2 regions of the Streptomyces sp. NPDC001351 genome follow, and region 1 is predicted to be linked to the other one. Evidence: riboswitches for the same ligand, from Rfam matches in the RefSeq annotation. Region 1 holds a riboswitch; the other holds the start of a gene.
What was found. Region 1 has a riboswitch for S-adenosylmethionine ahead of ACFY1U_RS36335 (ABC transporter substrate-binding protein). Riboswitches for the same ligand answer to the same signal wherever they lie in the genome.

Region 1 (4,207 bases):
GATGTCGGTGCGGGTGACGATGGCGGTGGAGCCCTGGAGCAGCGGCAGCAGCGGCACCTGCGCGGCGGCCTTGTCCTGCGCCTGCTTCAGCAGCTCGGTCCGCTTCGCGGCGTCCGTCTCGGTCTCCTCCTTCTTGATCAGCGCGCGCACGGCGGAGTCGTCGTAGGCGTTGGCGACCCAGCTGTTGGCCGAGTAGAAGGGCGAGAGGTAGTTGTCGGCATCCAAGTAGTCGGCGTACCAGCCCAGTTGGTAGAGCGGGTAGAGGTGCTTGACGCGGTCCTTGCCGTACTGGGTCCACTCGGTGGACTGCAGGTTCACCTTGAACAGGCCGGTGGCCTCCAGCTGGGACTTGATCAGGGCGTACTCGTCGGCCGAGGACGAGCCGTAGTGGTCGCTGTTGTACTGGAGGTTGAGGGTGACCGGGGTGGTGACCTTCGCCGCCTTCAGCCGGGCCGCCGCCGCGGCCTTGTCGGGGCCGCCCTTCTTGTCGCCGTAGAGCGACTTGAAGGAGGGGGTGGCCCCGGTCAGGCCGTCCGGGACGGAGCTGTAGAGCGGCTGGTAGGTGTTCTTGTAGACCTGCTGGGCGAGTTGGGCCCGGTCGACGGAGTCCGCGACGGCCTGACGGACGGCGAGCGCCTTCTTCGGATCGGCGTTCTTGGTCTTGGTGCCGTACGGCTGGGTGGTGAAGTCGAAGACGATGTAGCGGATGCCGTTGCCGGAGCCGGTGTGGACCTTGATGCCCTTCTGCTTGGCGAGGTCGTCCAGGTCGGCGGTGGTGAGTGTGCGGTAGACGGCGTCGATGGTGCCCTGCTGGACGTCAAGCTTCAGGTTGCTGGCGTCGGTGTAGTACTTCAGCTGGACGTTCTTGGTCTTCGGTGTGCCCAACTGGCCCTTGTAGTCCGCGTTCGCGGTGAAGGACACCAGCGAGTTCTTGTCGTAGCTCCTGATGCCGTACGGTCCGTTCCACGGCTTGGCCGTGACGATCGCCTTGTCGTCGAGGATCTTGTCCGCGGGGAACACCTGCTCGTCCACGATGTAGCCGGCGGCCGTGGACAGTACCTGCGGGAACAGCGTGTCGTTGGCCGACTTGAGGGTGAAGACGACCGTGGTCGGGTCCGGGGCGGCGACCGAGGCGAGGTTGTACAGCAACGAGGACGGGCCGTTCTCGTCGGCGATCTTCAGGTCCCGGTCGAAGCTGAACTTGACGTCGGACGACGTCAGTTCATGGCCGTTGGCGAACTTCAGGCCCTTCCTGAGCGTGACCGTGTACTCCTTGGGCCCGGTCAGTCTGATCCCGGTGGCCAGGTCCGGGGAGACCTCCGCGGAGCCGTACTTCTGGCTGAGCAGGGTCGCGTAGACCTCGCTCTCGATGGTGCCGGACCCCGCGTCCCAGGCGCCGGCCGGGTCGAGGCTGGTGACCTGGTCGGTCGTACCGATGGTGATCGCCGCGGCGGAGCTCGCAGTGCTTCCGTCCTTGCTGCTGGTGCAGCCGGTCAGCGCCACCAGGAACGCCGTGCCCAGGGATATCGCGCCCAGGCCGGAACGAAGGGGTCTGTTCGGCGTCGGGCCGTTGTTCAGTGCCATCAGGAGTGTCTGCTTCCGCGTCAGGGGTGCGTGAGGCAGCCGTGGCACAGGTGTGCCATGGCGTGCGAGGTCACGTGAGAAAAAGGGTGGAGAGGGTCAAACGAACGGGCGGCGGGGCCGCCGCCGGCCCGGAGAGGGCGGGGTCAGCCCGTACACAGACAGCTGGACACCAGCAGCAGGTCGACATGGCGCCGGGGGCACGTCATGAAGGCTGTCGCCATGCCGTCCTCCTGGGTTCTGGCCCGCCTCGGGGCCGGTGTGAGCGCACTTGCAGAAAGAGAGATCCGCCGAGCCTTCACCTGGGGCACCCCGCTGCGTCGAGGGTTGCCGTCCGGCCAGCCAGGGCTTGATCACCGGAACTCGTAGCTCGCGCACACCGTAGATCGAACTTTCACAGGGCGTCAAGACGGCCTGGATGCAGGAACATCCGTCGACCCCGGCTGGTGCGACCCCACTGCCGTCCGCGTCGCGAGCCACTCGTGCGGATGCCGACCCGCGACGAATCCGCGGGGCGGAGTGGACTGGTAGTTGCCCAGCAATTCCTGGAGGACCGTGGGAAGTTGGGCGACAGTCCGGCGGGACTGCCGGCGTGTGATTCTCCGCGGTCGACGGCCTGTGGCCCTTGTCACTGATCCGGCGTTCCTGGTCTCCGGGTCAGGCCGGCAGGACGAACGGGGGGTGGGCACCATTGAGGAAGTAGTCCCCGGCGTCGCGGAACTGGTGGGCGACGGGCCTGTGCAAGGTGTGGGCCCGGGCGTTGCGCCAGAAGCGGTCGAGGCCCAGCCGTGCGGTTGCGGAGCGGGAGCCGACGACGTCCAGGGCGCGGCTGGTGGATTCCTGCGCGGCCCTGGAAGCGGCGGCCTCGGCCATCGTCACGTGGACTGAGATGTCCGCATACTCGTCGTAGGTGAGGTCTTCGGCGCGGGCCAGCCCGTTGTGTACGGCTGCCAGTGCCTGATCGGCGAGCGCGGCGGCGGAGCGGGTGAGGATCGTGAGTTCCCCGTAGGTGGTCAGTACGTGCGGGTCCTGGGGAGAGCCGTCCGGCCAGGAGGAGCGCCAGGACGACTGGCCCGCCCTGCTGTACTCGCGCGCTTCGGCGAGTGCGCCTTCGGCGAGGCCGAGAAGGAGTTGAACGGACAGGAGGCGCCCGATCGGCGAGGCCAGAGCGGCCGACGGTGACAGCATGTCGTCGTCGGCGGCGAGTGAGCCGAGGACATCGTGGACGGTGACGGGCACGGCGTCGAATTCCACGTCACCTCCGGCCGCGAGCCGCTGTCCGAAGGCTTCCGCGGCGTCGATCCGTACGCCGGGATGCGTGGGAGTGACGACGACGGCGACTGGTTCGCGGTCGCCCGCCCGCTCGGCCCGCACTGCGAGGCGGTCGGCGACCAGAACTCCGGTCGCGTAGCTCTGCCGGCCCTCGAGCACATAGCCCCTCCCTTTCCTGGTCAAGGTCAGTGGGAAGTCCCGAGGGGCGAAACCGCCGCCCCAACACCACTGCTCCGTCGCGGATCGGCGTTCGATCCGGGCGGCGGCGTCGGGCTCGGTGAAGCACCGCGCACTCCATGACAGGAAGTAGTGGGAGCCCAGGAGTTGGGCGATCGCGGCGTCGGTGGTGGCGATCTCCCGGACCACGGCGTACGCGGTGGGCCAGTCCGCGCCGCCTCCGCCGAGTTCGGCCGGTATGAGCAGGTTCAGCAGTCCGGATTCACGGAGTCCGGACACCTCGTCGAAGGGGGGCTTGCCCGCCTGCTCCCTGGCCGCAGCGTCGATGGCGAGGTCGTCCGCGATCTCGTGGGCCACGCGCAACCAGTGAGCGCGGCCGGGCCCGGTCGGGTCGGACGCCGAGGCGGGTGGGGACGGCGTGGTGGTAACGCCCATGGTGGTGGTCTCCTCAAGCGTCTTTGGAGTGTGACCCGTCTTTTCCTAGTAATCCGATAGGAATTATAGGGAATGTGCAGGTCGGCAAGGCGAACCTGTCTCGAAACCGGCGTATGCAAACCGGGGTAAAAGCCTCAGGTTTCGCCCATGCTGTATCGCCATGCGAGATAGTCGCCGACTTGTGTTGTCTCTGTGAAGGCCGCTGCTACTGTTCCCGCCGTGATCCGGACAATCTTCCCGGCGCTGACTCGGCGTCGCGCCGTCGATCTGATGCGTGTGGGCAGCGCCAGCTGTTGCCCGAGCGTCGCCGTGGCCTGCTGCTGAGTCGGACCGACACTCACACGCGCGCTCACTCCTCCCGGCCGTGACCCCCACGTGCGCGGGCACGCCAAGGCACTTTCCTCCCCTCCCGGACGTCCGGCCGACACCAACCGTGTCGCTTCCGGTCGTTCAACCCGCGGTCTTCCGCCTTCCCGCGCTTTCCCCTGCCCGCGTCCACCGCCTCCGCGCGCCCCCGCTCGGATGCGGCCGACCTGGCGGGCACGCCTTCCGAGGAGTTCACCCATGCGTAAGAGACGTATCTCCGCCGTGGCCACCGCCGTCGTCATCGCGACGCTCGCCACCCCGCTCGCCCTCACCTCCACCAGCGCCTACGCCGACCCGGGCGCCGGTATCACCGCCCACCAGCTCGTCGGCGTCGGTTCGGACGTCACCCAGGACGTCCTGGACGCGCTGGCCGGTG
Region 2 (4,207 bases), on a different contig from region 1:
GCTGGTCGCCAGACGGACCATGTCCGCCTGCGGCCCCTTCTGGCCCTGCGAGATCTCGAAATCGACCCGCTGACCCTCTTCCAGGGTGCGGTAGCCGTCCATCTGAATCGCACTGTAGTGGACGAAAACATCCGCACCACCGTCGACCGCGATGAAGCCGTACCCCTTCTCCGCGTTGAACCACTTGACGGTGCCCTGAGCCATGCCTAACTCCCCTATTACTGGCCCTTGCACAGATCCACACTTCGCGGATCCGGGTCAGACCTCACCCCCCACGGTTGGGGGCGTGCGCCGGAACGCGTCGACCGCGGCTGAATGTATCTGTCCAACTGCCGTCTGCAACAGGTCAATCGGACGAGAATTCCGGGCACGACCGGTCCGGAATTTACGGAGAATTCGCCCGAATTCAGGGCAAGTCGGGCCCCATAAATGGAGCATAAGGCGCAAAAAACCTGCACACTTTGGCTACTTCTCGCTGCCCGAGAAGTAGGAACTCATATGCACGCGGCAAGCGGAGTCGAGCAGGTTCCCCAACTGTACCGTGCTCAACCATGCAGAATTGCCCCCTCCGCTTCTCTCACGGAGGGGGCAATTCGATGAACTCTCGGTAATCAGCGTTACCGACGGTAATAATCGGTCGTCCGACCTGTTTCGGTCAGCCTCCGGCCACGGCCGGGATGATCGAGACGCCCGCCCCGTCCGGAGTCGCCGTCTCCAGCCCCTGCTCGAACCGCACGTCGTCGTCGTTCACATAGACATTGACGAAGCGGCGAAGCTTGCCCTGGTCATCGAGAACACGCGCGGCGATACCGGTGTGGTTCTTCTCCAGATCGGCGATGACCTCGCCGAGGGTCCCACCTTCAGCAGTGACCTCGGCCTGGCCGCCGGTGTAGGTGCGCAGGATGGTGGGGATACGGACGTTGACGCTCACGATGAACCTCCGGTCGGGGTATGGCTTTTAAGGGGCACGGGGAACTACGCGAGGCCGGCCTCGCGGAACGACTCCAGGCTCGGGCGAATCGTGGCGGTGAGCCCGGTGCCAGCCACCGCATCCAGTGTCTTCAGACCGTCTCCCGTGTTGAGGACGACCGTGGTCAGCGTCGGGTCGAGGACACCGTTCTCGATGAGCTTGCGCGTCACACCCACGGTCACGCCACCGGCGGTCTCCGCGAAGATTCCCTCGGTCCTGGCGAGCAGCCGGATCGCGTCCACGATCTGCTCGTCGTTCACGTCCTCCACCGCCCCACCGGTACGGCGAGCGATGTCCAGCACATACGGCCCGTCCGCCGGGTTGCCGATGGCCAGCGACTTGGCGATCGTGTTCGGCTTCTGCGGCCGCACCACGTCGTGCCCGGCCTTGTAGGCCACCGACACCGGCGAGCAGCCCTCGGCCTGGGCGCCGAAGATCTTGTACGGCTTGTCCTCGACGAGGCCGAGCTTGATCAGCTCTTGCAGCCCCTTGTCGATCTTCGTCAGCTGCGAGCCGGAGGCGATCGGCACGACCAGCTGGTCCGGCAGCCGCCAGCCGAGCTGCTCGCAGATCTCGTACGCCAGGGTCTTGGAGCCCTCGGCGTAGTACGGCCGCAGGTTGACGTTGACGAAGCCCCAGCCCTCGCCGGCCGGGTCGCCGATCAGCTCGGAGCAGAAGCGGTTCACGTCGTCGTAGTTGCCCTCGATGCCGACGAGCTCGCCGCCGTAGACCGCGGCCATGACGACCTTGCCCTGCTCCAGGTCGTGCGGGATGAACACGCAGGAACGGAAGCCGGCGCGGGCGGCGGCGGCACCCACCGCACCGGCCAGGTTGCCGGTGGACGAGCAGGACAGGGTGGTGAAGTCGAAGGCGCGGGCGGCCTCGATGGCCTGGGCGACGACCCGGTCCTTGAAGGAGTGCGTCGGGTTGCCGGAGTCGTCCTTGACGTACAGACCGCCGGTCACGCCCAGCTCGCGGGCCAGGTTGTCGGCCTTGACGAGCTTGGTCCAACCGGGGTTGATGTTGGGCTTGTCCGCCACGTCCGCCGGGACGGGCAGCAGGGGCGCGTAACGCCAGATGTTCGCGGGACCCGCCTCGATCTGCTTGCGGAGCTCCTCGGTGTCGTAGGCCGAGAAGTCGTACGCGATCTCGAGCGGGCCGAAACACTCCTCGCAGGCGAAGACCGGGCCGAGGGGCACCTGGTGACCGCACTCGCGGCAGGAGAGCGCCGCGGCGGGACCGAGGTCGACGGTCGTGGAGTCGGTGGTGCTTGCAACAGTCTGCGCAGCCATGTGAGGCGAGGCCCTTTCTCCTCATCTTCCTCACGACGCATCTCGCCGTGAGACGGATTTGGCACCTTCCCTAGCCGGGAGCCTCGCGGAACGATCAGCATCGATCGGTTACGAGACCGGCTGGAGGGTTGCCGGGGCTTCATCGGGCCGTATCCCTCTGCCCCTCTGGATGAGCGGTATGCGGTTGTGAACGCCGGGCGACCCCGACATGCGATGGTCACCAGCGTTGTTCAAGACTGTAACGGAAGGCCAGGACAGTTGAGATAGTCGTCCGAACCGCGAGATGGATCACATGATGATCCGGTCTTCGCCGAGAGAACGCAGAGGAGCCGCCTACGTGCTGGAAGAAGTCGAGCGCTGGCTGAGCACCCGCTCCTGGTCCCTGACCGACCGCCCTCTCCACCAGATCCTCGCTGCCAAGCAGCGCACGGGACAGTCGGTCAGCGTCGTGCTGCCCGCGCTCAACGAGGAGGAGACGGTCGGCGACATCGTCGCGATCATCCGTCACGACCTGATGCAGCAGGTTCCGCTCGTCGACGAGATCGTCGTCGTCGACTCCGGGTCCACCGACCGTACGTCCGAGGTCGCCGCGGCGGCCGGGGCCAGGGTCGTCCACCGTGACGACATCCTGCCCCGTATCCCGACCGTCCCCGGCAAGGGCGAGGTGCTGTGGCGCTCGCTCCTGGTCACGAGCGGGGACATCGTCTGCTTCATCGACGCCGACCTCAAGGAGTTCTCCTCCGACTTCGTCTCCGGGATCGTCGGCCCGCTGCTCACCGACCCGGCGGTCGACCTGGTCAAGGGCATGTACGACCGTCCGCTGGCCGGCGCCCAGGGCCAGGGCGGCCGGGTCACCGAACTGATGGCGCGCCCGCTGCTCAACATGCACTGGCCGCAGCTGGCGGGCTTCGTGCAGCCGCTCGGCGGTGAGTACGCGGCCCGGCGCAGCCTGCTGGAACAGCTGCCGTTCCCCGTCGGGTACGGCGTCGAGCTGGGCATGCTGGTCGACGCCCTGCACCTGGTGGGCCTCGACGCACTCGCCCAGGTGGACGTCGGGGTGCGCAAGCACCGCCACCAGGACGGGCAGGCGCTGGGCCGGATGTCCGCCGCGATCTACCGCACGGCACAGCTGAGGCTGGCCCGCGGCCACCTCATCCGTCCCTCCCTCACCCAGTTCGAACGGGGCGAGGACGGCTTCGAGCCGCGCACCTACTCCGTGGACACGGAGGAGCGGCCGCCGATGGTGGAGATCACGGAGTACGCGTCGCGCAAGGTCGCCTGAGGCGGCGCGTTACGCGGCGTGGGCGGTGTATACGGTCCACTCGCAGAGCGCAGCCGTACGTTTGAGCGTTTACGGGCCGGGCTAGGTTGAGGCGTATGGCTTCCACGCACGGCGCTGGTCATCAGGTGCTGGTCGCGTCCAACCGCGGCCCGGTCTCGTACGAAGTGCAGGAGGACGGCTCGCTGGCCGCCAGGCGTGGCGGCGGCGGGCTGGTCTCCGGCCTCTCCGCGATCGGGCCCGACGCGGACGCCCTGTGGGTGTGCTCGGCCCTGTCCGACGGCGATCGCGAGGCGGTACGGCGCGGGGCCGGCGAGGGCGGGGTGCGGATGCTGGACATCCCGGCCGGCGTGCACGCCGACGCGTACAACGGCATCGCGAACTCGGTGCTGTGGTTCGTGCACCACATGCTGTACCAGACGCCGCTGGAGCCGGTCTTCGACGCGGAGTTCCGGCGGCAGTGGGCGTCGTACGAGACCTACAACCGGGCCTTCGCCGAGGCGCTGGCGCAGGAGGCGGCCGAGGGCGCGGCGGTGCTGGTGCAGGACTACCACCTGTGTCTGGTGCCGGGCATGCTCCGCGAGCTCCGTCCCGACCTGCGCATCGGGCACTTCTCGCACACGCCGTGGGCACCGGTGGACTACTTCCGGATGCTGCCGGACGACA

Region 2: linked by a shared signal. The riboswitch ahead of thrC (threonine synthase) and the one ahead of ACFY1U_RS36335 (ABC transporter substrate-binding protein) in region 1 are both predicted to bind S-adenosylmethionine.

Annotation. Positions count from the first base shown of each region.
Region 1 covers NZ_JBIAWS010000012.1:80,942-85,148, reverse strand. The annotation lists gene ACFY1U_RS36335 (ABC transporter substrate-binding protein) at 1-1,584, opposite strand, end outside; SAM riboswitch class IV at 1,844-1,952, opposite strand; gene ACFY1U_RS36330 (acyl-CoA dehydrogenase family protein) at 2,239-3,465, opposite strand; gene ACFY1U_RS36325 (Ig-like domain repeat protein) at 4,030-4,207, shown strand, end outside.
Region 2 covers NZ_JBIAWS010000008.1:393,925-398,131, forward strand. The annotation lists gene ACFY1U_RS29870 (cold-shock protein) at 1-204, opposite strand, end outside; gene ACFY1U_RS29875 (MoaD/ThiS family protein) at 656-931, opposite strand; gene thrC (threonine synthase) at 976-2,262, opposite strand; SAM riboswitch class I at 2,281-2,438, opposite strand; gene ACFY1U_RS29885 (glucosyl-3-phosphoglycerate synthase) at 2,600-3,544, shown strand; gene ACFY1U_RS29890 (trehalose-6-phosphate synthase) at 3,640-4,207, shown strand, end outside.